Variovorax paradoxus: one gene and its partners. The protein of the gene in region 2 binds, or shares a complex with, the protein of the main gene of each other region. Links are inferred from orthologs where the notes say so. Each region holds a gene or a part of one and is shown on either strand. Other genes may lie near its edges. The genes, in order: secG, secY and secA.

What was found.
Region 1: secY (region 2) and secG share a complex: the UniProt entries of both Escherichia coli proteins name them as parts of the sec protein translocase complex. The link is inferred for Variovorax paradoxus from one-to-one orthologs.
Region 3: the proteins of secY (region 2) and secA are in contact, whole or in part, in a crystal structure (PDB 3DIN), measured with the Thermotoga maritima proteins. The link is inferred for Variovorax paradoxus from one-to-one orthologs. Residues at the interface, in WP_004081795.1 of Thermotoga maritima: Glu108, Gly109, Glu110, Glu111, Ala236, Glu237, Arg238, Arg239, Ile240, Thr241, Ile242, Gln243, Tyr244, Ala245, Arg246, Arg247, Val248, Thr249, Gly250, Arg251, Arg252, Val253, Tyr254, Gly256, Ala257, Ser258, Thr259, Tyr260, Leu261, Pro262; in WP_004082002.1 of Thermotoga maritima: Glu261, Ala262, Arg263, Lys300, Ala301, Arg302, Thr303, Ile304, Ile305, Leu323, Tyr324, Asp325, Pro326, Val329, Ser330, Tyr333, Ile336, Lys340, Phe345, Val349, Glu363, Phe364, Tyr374, Ser375, Gly376, Gly377, Glu393, Ile395, Thr482, Ser483.

The regions. Positions count from the first base shown.
Region 1 is NZ_JAUSXL010000002.1:3,892,513-3,895,486, reverse strand. The notes cover bases 91-2,914. They hold secG (preprotein translocase subunit SecG), read right to left. Parts: upstream 1,798-2,914; coding sequence 1,384-1,797; downstream 91-1,383. Other genes in these bases: QFZ47_RS21980 (NAD(P)H-quinone oxidoreductase), read right to left, coding at 2,616-2,914; tpiA (triose-phosphate isomerase), read right to left, coding at 1,837-2,622; QFZ47_RS22000 (NADH-quinone oxidoreductase subunit A), read right to left, coding at 753-1,112; QFZ47_RS22005 (NuoB/complex I 20 kDa subunit family protein), read right to left, coding at 258-737; QFZ47_RS22010 (NADH-quinone oxidoreductase subunit C), read right to left, coding at 91-244. Also shown: more of QFZ47_RS22010, read right to left, coding at 1-90; more of QFZ47_RS21980, read right to left, coding at 2,915-2,974. UniProt on the Escherichia coli protein: Subunit of the protein translocation channel SecYEG. Overexpression of some hybrid proteins has been thought to jam the protein secretion apparatus resulting in cell death; while this may be true it also results in FtsH-mediated degradation of SecY.
Region 2 is NZ_JAUSXL010000002.1:1,593,249-1,596,378, forward strand. The notes cover bases 12-2,991. They hold secY (preprotein translocase subunit SecY), read right to left. Parts: upstream 2,169-2,991; coding sequence 855-2,168; downstream 12-854. Other genes in these bases: rpsK (30S ribosomal protein S11), read right to left, coding at 12-266; rpsM (30S ribosomal protein S13), read right to left, coding at 279-644; rpmJ (50S ribosomal protein L36), read right to left, coding at 668-781; rplO (50S ribosomal protein L15), read right to left, coding at 2,195-2,626; rpmD (50S ribosomal protein L30), read right to left, coding at 2,638-2,823. Outside these bases: more of rpsK, read right to left, coding at 1-11; more of rpsE, read right to left, coding at 2,992-3,130. UniProt on the Escherichia coli protein: The central subunit of the protein translocation channel SecYEG. Consists of two halves formed by TMs 1-5 and 6-10.
Region 3 is NZ_JAUSXL010000002.1:2,985,660-2,989,128, reverse strand. The notes cover bases 53-3,371. They hold secA (preprotein translocase subunit SecA), read right to left. Parts: upstream 3,046-3,371; coding sequence 253-3,045; downstream 53-252. Other genes in these bases: QFZ47_RS17710 (hypothetical protein), read left to right, coding at 3,240-3,371; argJ (bifunctional glutamate N-acetyltransferase/amino-acid acetyltransferase ArgJ), read right to left, coding at 53-223. Also shown: more of argJ, read right to left, coding at 1-52; more of QFZ47_RS17710, read left to right, coding at 3,372-3,469. UniProt on the Escherichia coli protein: Required for protein export, interacts with the SecYEG preprotein conducting channel.

The DNA of each region.
Region 1 (2,974 bases), 2.3 Mb from region 2 along the record:
CATAGCGCTCGCCCTGCCACTCGCCTTCGCGGTAGTCGGAATAGTCCATGCCGCAGAGGTCGATCAACTGCTCGAAACGGCAGCCTGGCGCATCGCGCAGCAGCGTGGCCGCCTCGATGTAGTCGGCTGCACCCACCACCACGGTCACCTCGCCCAGCGCGAGCGTCACGCTCCTGGCCCTGGCGCCGAGCGTCTCGGCGATGGTGGCGCGCAGCACCTCCGGCGAAATTGCAAAGTCAGTCATCGTCGGCAATCCCTCAGGCGCGGGCAATGGTGTTGGTGCGGCGGATCTTCTGCTGCAGCTGGATGATGCCGTAAAGCAGCGCTTCGGCGGTGGGCGGGCAACCCGGCACGTAAACGTCGACCGGCACGATACGGTCGCAGCCGCGCACCACCGAATAGCTGTAGTGGTAGTAGCCACCGCCGTTGGCGCATGAGCCCATCGAGAGCACCCAGCGCGGCTCGGGCATCTGGTCGTAGACCTTGCGCAGTGCCGGCGCCATCTTGTTGCACAGCGTGCCGGCCACGATCATCAGATCGGACTGGCGCGGACTGGGCCGAAACAGCATGCCGAAACGGTCGATGTCGTAGCGGGCCGCGCCTGCGTGCATCATTTCGACGGCACAGCAGGCCAGACCGAAAGTCATCGGCCAAAGTGATCCGGTCTTCGCCCAGTTCACCACCGAGTCGTAGGTGGTGGTGACGAAGCCTTCCTTCATGACGCCTTCAATGGCCATTTTGTCGATTCCTTGTCATTCCCAGTCGAGCGCGCCTTTTTTCCACTCGTAGGCAAAGCCCACGACGAGGATGGCCAGAAAGATCATCATGGCCCAGAAGCCGACGGCGCCGATTTCCTTGAGCGCAATGGCCCATGGAAAGAGAAAGGCAATCTCGAGATCGAACAGGATGAAGAGAATGGCGACGAGGTAATAGCGCACGTCGAATTTCATGCGCGCATCCTCGAAGGCCTCGAAGCCACACTCGTACGGAGCGTTCTTCGCTGCGTCGGGCCGGTTGGGCCCCAGGATGTAGCCGATGACTTGCGGTGCGACGCCTACACCGACACCGACCAAAATGAACAAGAGGACGGGAAGATAGGAATCGAGGTTCATCGGGAGATTTTTCACCGCTTGCCACCGGCAGGAAAACACTCTGGATGAGGTTTTCTGCCGATGAGATTTGGTGCGGTCGGCGAGACTCGAACTCGCACAGCTTTCGCCACTACCCCCTCAAGATAGCGTGTCTACCAATTTCACCACGACCGCGGTTTTTTGTTCGGATGGCATGAGGTACCTGGAAAGGTGTTTGGCTTTCCGAACAGCTTTAGAGTTTACCCTGAAATGAAAGCAGTTTCTCACTGGCGGCTTCACGAAAACAACCTGATTATTTGTTCGGAATCTGACCCGCGCCCGAAACAGGTGCGGCAGGCGCCGAAGCAGGTGCACCGGCAGGCGCCGCGCCCGAGGTACCGCCAGGAATCTGCCCCGCCGCGCCAGAGGCGGGCGTTGCCGGCGTGCCGATGGCTGCGCGCTCGAGCAGGCTGCCGCCGCCCGCAGGCCGCGCATGGCTGAAGTAGGCCAGCAGCAGGGTGCATGCAAAGAAGACGGCCGCCAGCACGGCCGTGGTGCGCGAAAGAAAATTCGCGCTGCCGCTGGCGCCGAACAGGCTGCCCGCGCTGCCGCTACCGAAGGCCGCGCCCATGTCGGCGCCCTTGCCGTGCTGGATCAGGATCAGCCCGATCATTGCAAGCGCCGACAGCATTTGCACGCCGACCAGAAGATTGAGGACCACATTCATTCGTTCTTACTCCTAATTGATGTCGGCCACTGCCCGCGTTCAGCGGGAAGCGGCGGAAATGATCTGCAAAAAGTCGGGGGCCTTGAGCGAAGCGCCGCCGATCAGGCCGCCGTCGATGTCGGGCTGTGACAGCAGCTGCGCCGCATTGGCCGCGTTCATGCTGCCGCCGTAAAGAATGCAGATGCCGGCGGCATGTTCGCTCGCGGCATGGTGCAGCTGCGCGCGCAGCACGGCATGCACCGCCTGCGCCTGCTCCGGCGTGGCCGTCTTGCCGGTGCCGATGGCCCAGACCGGCTCGTAGGCCACGACGATCTCGCTGATGCAATGGCCATTGAGGTGGATCACCGCGGCCAGCTGGCGCTTGACGATTTCTTCGGTGCGCCCTGCTTCGCGCTCGGCCAGCGTCTCGCCCACGCAGACGATCGGCGTGATGCCGTTCGCGAGCGCAGCCGCCGTCTTGGCCGCCACCGCATCGTCGGTTTCGCCGTGGTATTGGCGGCGCTCCGAATGGCCGACGATGGCATAGCGCACGCCGAAATCCTTCAGCATGGCCGCCGATTGCTCGCCCGTGAACGCGCCTTGCGGGTGCGCCGAAATGTCCTGCGCGCCCAGCGCCATGGCGCCGGAGCCGGCCAGCAGCAATTGCAGCTGGGCGAAATAGGGGGCCGGTGCGCAAAGCGCAATGTCGCAGCTGGCCGGCGCCGCGGCCAGGCCCTGCTGCAGGGCCTTCACCAGCGCCTCGTTGGCAGCCAGGCTGCCGTTCATCTTCCAGTTGCCGGCGATCAGCTTCTTTTTGGTCGTCATCGTGTTGTTATCCGTCACCATGTCAGCACGATCTTGCCGATGTGCTGGTTGGATTCCATCAGCGCATGCGCCTGTGCCGCGCCGCTGGGTTCGCCGCCCGCCGCGAAGGTGCTGTGGATCACAGGCTTGACCGCGCCGCTTTCGAGCAGCGGCCAGACCTTTTTCCGCAGCGCCTTGGCGATGGCACCCTTGAATGCCACCGGCCGCGGCCGCAGCGTGGAGCCGGTGATCACCAGCCGCTTGCGCAGCACCAGGCCCGCATTGAAGTCGCTCTTGACGCCGCCCTGCACCGCGATGATCACGAGCCGGCCGTCTTCGGCCATGCACTCGATCTCGCGCGCCACGTAGTCGCCCGCGACCATGTCCAGGATCA
Region 2 (3,130 bases):
ACGTCGAGGTTCTTGATGCCTTGTTCGACAGCAGCACGGCCGGCCACTTCGGAAGCCACCTGCGCAGCGAACGGCGTCGACTTGCGCGAGCCCTTGAAGCCCTGGCCACCCGACGAAGCCCACGACAGGGCGTTGCCCTGGCGATCGGTGATCGTGATGATGGTGTTGTTGAACGAGGCATGCACGTGGGCGATACCGTCCGCAACGTTCTTGCGAACCTTCTTGCGAACGCGCTGTGCGGCGTTGTTTGCAGGTGCTTTAGCCATGCTGGTCTATCCTTATTTCTTCAGGGACTGCGCAGCCTTGCGCGGACCCTTGCGGGTGCGGGCATTGGTGCGCGTGCGCTGGCCGCGCATCGGCAGGCCGCGACGGTGACGGAAGCCGCGATAGCAGCCGATGTCCATCAAACGCTTGATGTTCATCGTCGTCTCGCGACGCAGATCGCCTTCGATGGTGAACAAGGCGATCTGGTCGCGGATCTTTTCGAGATCGGCGTCGGTCAGGTCCTTGATCTTCTTCGAATATTCGATGCCGCTCGCTTCGCAGATTTGACGGGCGCGGGTGCGTCCGATACCGAAAATGGCGGTCAGGCCGATTTCAGCGTGCTTGTGCGGCGGAATGTTGATGCCAGCAATACGTGCCATGTGCGTCCTCTAATACTCTTCAATCAACCCTGGCGCTGCTTGTGGCGCGGGTCGGTGCAAATCACACGCACCACACCTTTACGGCGGATGACCTTGCAATTACGGCAGATGGTTTTGACCGAAGCCGAAACTCTCATTTCATTCTCCTAAAACTGTTTAACGTGGCGGTACACCGCCCATACCAAATTCTCAATACTGAAACTCACAGCCCTACGATGTCTTGAAGTTGGCCTTCTTCAGCAGCGATTCGTACTGCTGGGACATCATGTAGTTTTGCACCTGGGCCATGAAGTCCATCGTGACGACCACGATGATCAGCAGGGAGGTACCACCGAAGTAGAACGGCACGTTGTACTTCAGGATCAGGAACTCGGGCAGCAGGCAGACGAAGGTGATGTACACCGCGCCGGCCAACGTCAGGCGAACCAGAATCTTGTCGATATAGCGAGCGGTCTGGTCACCCGGACGGATGCCCGGAATGAATGCACCGCTCTTCTTCAGGTTGTCGGCCGTTTCCTTGCTGTTGAACACGAGTGCCGTGTAGAAGAAGCAGAAGAAAACGATCGCGGCAGCGTACAGCAGCACGTAGATCGGCTCGCCCGGACGCAGTGCGCCGGCAATGTCCTTGATCCAGCCGAAACCACCTTCGCCGGTGCTGAACCAGCCGACCACCGTGGCGGGCAGCAGGATGATCGACGAGGCGAAGATCGGCGGAATCACACCGGCCATGTTCAGCTTCAAGGGCAGGTGCGACGACTGGCCGCCATAGACCTTGTTGCCGACCTGGCGCCGCGCATAGTTCACGAGGATCTTGCGCTGGCCGCGTTCGACGAACACCACGAAGTAGGTGACCAGCACCACGACCGCGATGATGAAGAGCGCAATGATCGGATTCATCGCACCGGTCGTCACCAGCGAAGCAAGCCCGCCGATGGCATTGGGCAGTCCGGCCGCGATGCCTGCAAAGATCAGGATCGAGATGCCGTTGCCCAGGCCGCGTTCGGTGATCTGCTCGCCGAGCCACATCAGGAACATCGAACCGGCCGTCAGGCTCACCATGGCGGTCAGGCGGAAGCCGAAACCGGGGGCGATGACCAGGCCGGCCGAAGACTCGAGCGCCACTGCGATGCTGAACGACTGGAACAGGGCCAGGCCGAGCGCGCCATAGCGCGTGTACTGCGTGATCTTGCGGCGACCCGCCTCGCCTTCCTTCTTCAATTGCTCGAAGGTCGGAATCACGTAGGTCATCAACTGCATGATGATCGACGCCGAGATGTACGGCATGATCCCCAACGCGAACACGGTGAAGCGCGACAGCGCCCCGCCCGAGAACATGTTGAACAGGCTCAGGATGCCGCCCTGCTGGCCCTGGAACAACGCCGCCAGCTGGTCCGGGTTGATGCCCGGCACAGGAATGTGCGCGCCGATCCGATAGACCACGAGCGCGAGCAGCAAAAAGACGAGCCGGCGACGAAGGTCGCCGAACTTGCCTGTTTTTGCGATCGTTGCCGCGTTAGTTGCCACGAAGAACTTCTTTCAGTCCAGTGTGATCAGGCGACGCTGCCGCCGGCTGCTTCGATCGCAGCCTTGGCACCAGCGGTTGCACCCACGCCCGTCAGCTTGACGGCCTTGGTGAGTTCACCGGTCTTGATGATCTTGACGACCTTGGCGAGCTGGCCCACGAGGCCGGCTTGCTTGAGCGCCAGGATGTCGACTTCAGCCAGGCCAAGCTGCTCGAGTGCAGTCAGCGTGACTTCGGCGTTGAACTTCAGCAGGTGCGACTTGAAGCCACGCTTGGGCAGGCGACGCTGCAGCGGCATTTGACCGCCTTCGAAGCCGACCTTGTGGAAACCGCCTGCGCGCGACTTCTGACCCTTGTGACCGCGACCTGCGGTCTTGCCGATACCGGAGCCGATACCGCGGCCGACACGGCGCTTGGCGTGCTTGGCGCCATCCGCCGGCTTGATGCCATTGAGTTCCATATCAGTCTCTCTTACAGAACTTTGACCAGATAACTGATCTTGTTGATCATGCCGCGCACCGCCGGGGTGTCTTGCAGCTCGCTCACGCTGTTGAGCTTGCGCAGGCCGAGGCCACGCACGGTCGCGCGATGCGATTCCTTGGTGCCAATCGGGCTCTTGACCAATTGCACCTTGAGGGTTTGTTGTTGCGTCGTCATTTGAATGCTCTTCCGATTGCTTGCGCTCAGGCGAAGATTTCTTCGACGGTCAGGCCACGCTTGGCAGCCACTTCGGACGCGGTCGTCGAGTTCTTCAACCCGTCGAGCGTGGCGCGAACCATGTTGTAGGGATTCGACGAACCATGGCTCTTGGCCACGATGTCGGTGATGCCCATGACTTCGAACACGGCGCGCATCGGGCCGCCGGCGATGATGCCGGTACCCTTCGGGGCCGGGATCATGACCACCGAGGCAGCGCCCCAATGGCCCGTCACGCGGTGATGCAGCGTGCCGTTCTTGATCGAGA
Region 3 (3,469 bases), 1.4 Mb from region 2 along the record:
GAATGCCGTAGTTGGCCACCAGATGGTCGCGGCAGACCTGCACCGGCGCCGCGCAGAAGCGGTTCTGGGTGAACACGCCGCCGACCGCCGAGCCTTCGTCGATCAGCACCACCGTCAGGTCCTTGCGGTTGGCCTTGCGCACACCCGCTTCGGCCACGCCGATGCGGACGCCGGGCACCGCGAACAAGGCGGCAGGATCAGGGGCGGACAGGTTCACGGGCATGGCGGTTTCTCTTCTCCGGAGTTTCTGGGTCAGCTGAGCTTGCCGTGGCAATGCTTGTATTTCTTGCCGCTGCCGCAGGGGCACGGGTCGTTGCGGCCGACGCGGGCAAAGGCCGCGGCTTCGGCGCCGAGCGTGCCGAGCCCCAGCCCCGCGGCCGCGATGCGGCGCTGGTTTTCTTCGTCCAGGCGCACCTCGACCTCGCCGGTTTCGGTGGGCGCGCTGTAGGTGATGTTCGAGAGGTTCTCGCCGCGGCTCTCGAGCGCATCCGCCGCTTCTTCGAACTGCTCGCCCGACTGCACGCGCACCGTCATGAGCTGGCGCGTGACTTCGTTCTTGACCGAGTCGAGCAGCTGGCCGAAGAGCTCGAAGGCCTCGCGCTTGTATTCCTGCTTGGGCTGCTTCTGCGCATAGCCGCGCAGGTGAATGCCCTGGCGCAGGTAGTCGAGCGAGGCCAGGTGCTCGCGCCAGTGGGTGTCGATGCTCTGCAGCAGCACCATGCGCTCGAACTGCGTGAAGTTCTCCTGGCCGATCAGCGCCACCTTGGCATCGAAGCTGTCGTTGGCGGTCTTGACCACCTTCTCGACGATGTCTTCGTCGCTCACGGCCTCGGCCGCTTCGATGTCCTTCTTCAGGGGCATGTCGATGCCCCACTCGTTGGCGAGGCTCTTTTCGAGGCCGTCGAGGTCCCACTGCTCCTCGACCGATTCGGCCGGCACGTACTGCCGCACGACATCGGTGAAGCAGCCTTCGCGCAGCGCCGCGATCTGCGCCGTGAGGTCGCCCGCGTCGAGGATGTCGTTGCGCTGCTGGTAGATCACCTTGCGCTGGTCGTTCGAAACGTCGTCGTATTCGAGCAGCTGCTTGCGGATGTCGAAGTTGCGTGCCTCGACCTTGCGCTGCGCGCTCTCGATGCTGCGCGTGACGATGCCGGCCTCGATGGCTTCGCCGTCGGGCATCTTGAGGCGGTCCATGATCGCCTTCACGCGGTCGCCCGCGAAGATGCGCATCAGCGGATCGTCCAGGCTCAGGTAGAAGCGCGAGGAGCCCGGGTCGCCCTGGCGGCCCGAGCGGCCGCGCAGCTGGTTGTCGATGCGGCGCGACTCATGGCGCTCGGTTGCGATGATGCGCAGGCCGCCGAGCGACTTGACGAATTCATGGTCCTTGGTCCATTCGGCGCGCACATGCGCGATGTCGGCCTCCTTGGTGGCGTCGTCGCGGCCTTCGTCGTTCTCGATGGCCTCGACCATCTTCTCGATGTTGCCGCCCAGCACGATGTCGGTACCGCGGCCGGCCATGTTGGTCGCGATGGTGATCATCTTCGTGCGGCCGGCCTGCGCCACGATGTCGGCTTCGCGCGCATGCTGCTTGGCGTTGAGCACCTGGTGCGGCAGGTCCGCCTGGGTGAGCAGGCCGTCGATGATTTCGGAGTTCTCGATCGACGAGGTGCCCACCAGCACCGGCTGGCCGCGCTCGTAGCATTCGCGGATGTCCTGGATGGCCGCCTCGTACTTCTCGCGCGTGGTCTTGTAGACGCGGTCGAGCTGGTCGTCGCGCCTGCTGATGCGGTTCGGCGGAATGATGACCGTCTCGAGGCCATAGATTTCCTGGAACTCGTAGGCTTCGGTGTCGGCCGTGCCGGTCATGCCGGCCAGCTTGCCGTAGAGGCGGAAGTAGTTCTGGAAGGTGATGGAGGCCAGCGTCTGGTTCTCGGCCTGGATCTGCACGCCTTCCTTGGCTTCCACGGCCTGGTGCAGGCCATCGCTCCAGCGCCGGCCCGTCATGAGGCGGCCGGTGAATTCGTCGACGATGACCACTTCGCCCTGCTGCACCACGTAGTGCTGATCGCGGTGGTACAGGTGCCGTGCGCGCAGCGCGGCGTTCAGGTGGTGCATCAGCGTGATGTTGGCCGGGTCGTAGAGCGACGCGCCTTCGGGCAGCAGCTTGAATTCGCCCAGCAGCTGCTCGGCCTTCTCGTGGCCGTCTTCAGTCAGGAACACCTGGTGGGTTTTTTCGTCGACCGTGAAGTCGCCCGGCACCGTGACGCCTTCACCCGTGCGCGGATCGGCCTCGCCTTCCTGCTTGGTTAGCAGCGGCACCACCCTGTTGATGGCCAGGTAAAGGTCGGTGTGGTCTTCGGCCTGGCCGCTGATGATCAGCGGCGTGCGGGCCTCGTCGATCAGGATGGAGTCCACCTCGTCGACGATGGCGTAGTTCAGGCTGCGCTGAACCCGGTCGCCGGGCTCGTACACCATGTTGTCGCGCAGGTAGTCGAAGCCGTACTCGTTGTTGGTGCCGTAGGTGATGTCGCTGGCGTAGGCCTGCTGCTTTTCCTCGCGCGGCATCTGCGGCAGGTTGATGCCCACCGTGAGGCCAAGGAAGTTGTACAGGCGCCCCATCCACTGGGCGTCGCGGTTGGCGAGGTAGTCGTTCACGGTGACCACGTGCACGCCCTGGCCCGACAGCGCATTCAGGTACACCGGCAGCGTGGCGGTCAGGGTCTTGCCCTCGCCGGTGCGCATTTCGGCGATCTTTCCGTTGTGAAGCGCCATGCCGCCGAGCAGCTGCACGTCGAAGTGGCGCATCTTCATGACGCGCTTGGAGCCTTCGCGCACGGTGGCAAAGGCTTCCGGCAGCAGGTCGTCGAGGGTTTCGCCCTTGGCGATGCGGTCCTTGAACTCCTGAGTCTTGGCACGCAGCCCGTCGTCGGTGAGCTTCTCGAATTCGGGTTCGAGCGCATTGATGCGCTCCACCGTCTTGCGATACTGCTTGAGGAGCCGGTCGTTGCGACTGCCGAAAATCTGGGTCAGGAAGTTGGTTGCCATTGGCGTGGAGATGGGCGGGCACCTGACACGACAGGCACTGCGACCGGATTCCCTAAGATATGGTGAAAGCAGTTGGGCGCACCTTCTTCGAATGCAAGCTCCGAAGAAGGCAAGCGGCTCCAGACCGGATCTGCCGGCGCAAGCGTCGGCAAACCGGGCATTTTAGCTGTCTTGTTCCACCCTCCGGATTACCCATGAATCGCCGCTCCGTCCCCCCCTTCACGTTGCAGCAGGCCGCCGAAGGTTCGCCCACCCTGGCGAGCCTGATCGCCCGCGCGCGCGACGCGAGCGAGCGGCTGCGGGCGGTCGAGGGACTGATCCCGCCGCCCATGCGCCCGGCCGTGCAGGCCGGCCCGGCCGAAGGGGACGTGTGGTGCCTGCTGGTCAACGGCAGCGCCGCGGCCGCCAAGCTGCGGCAGCTGTC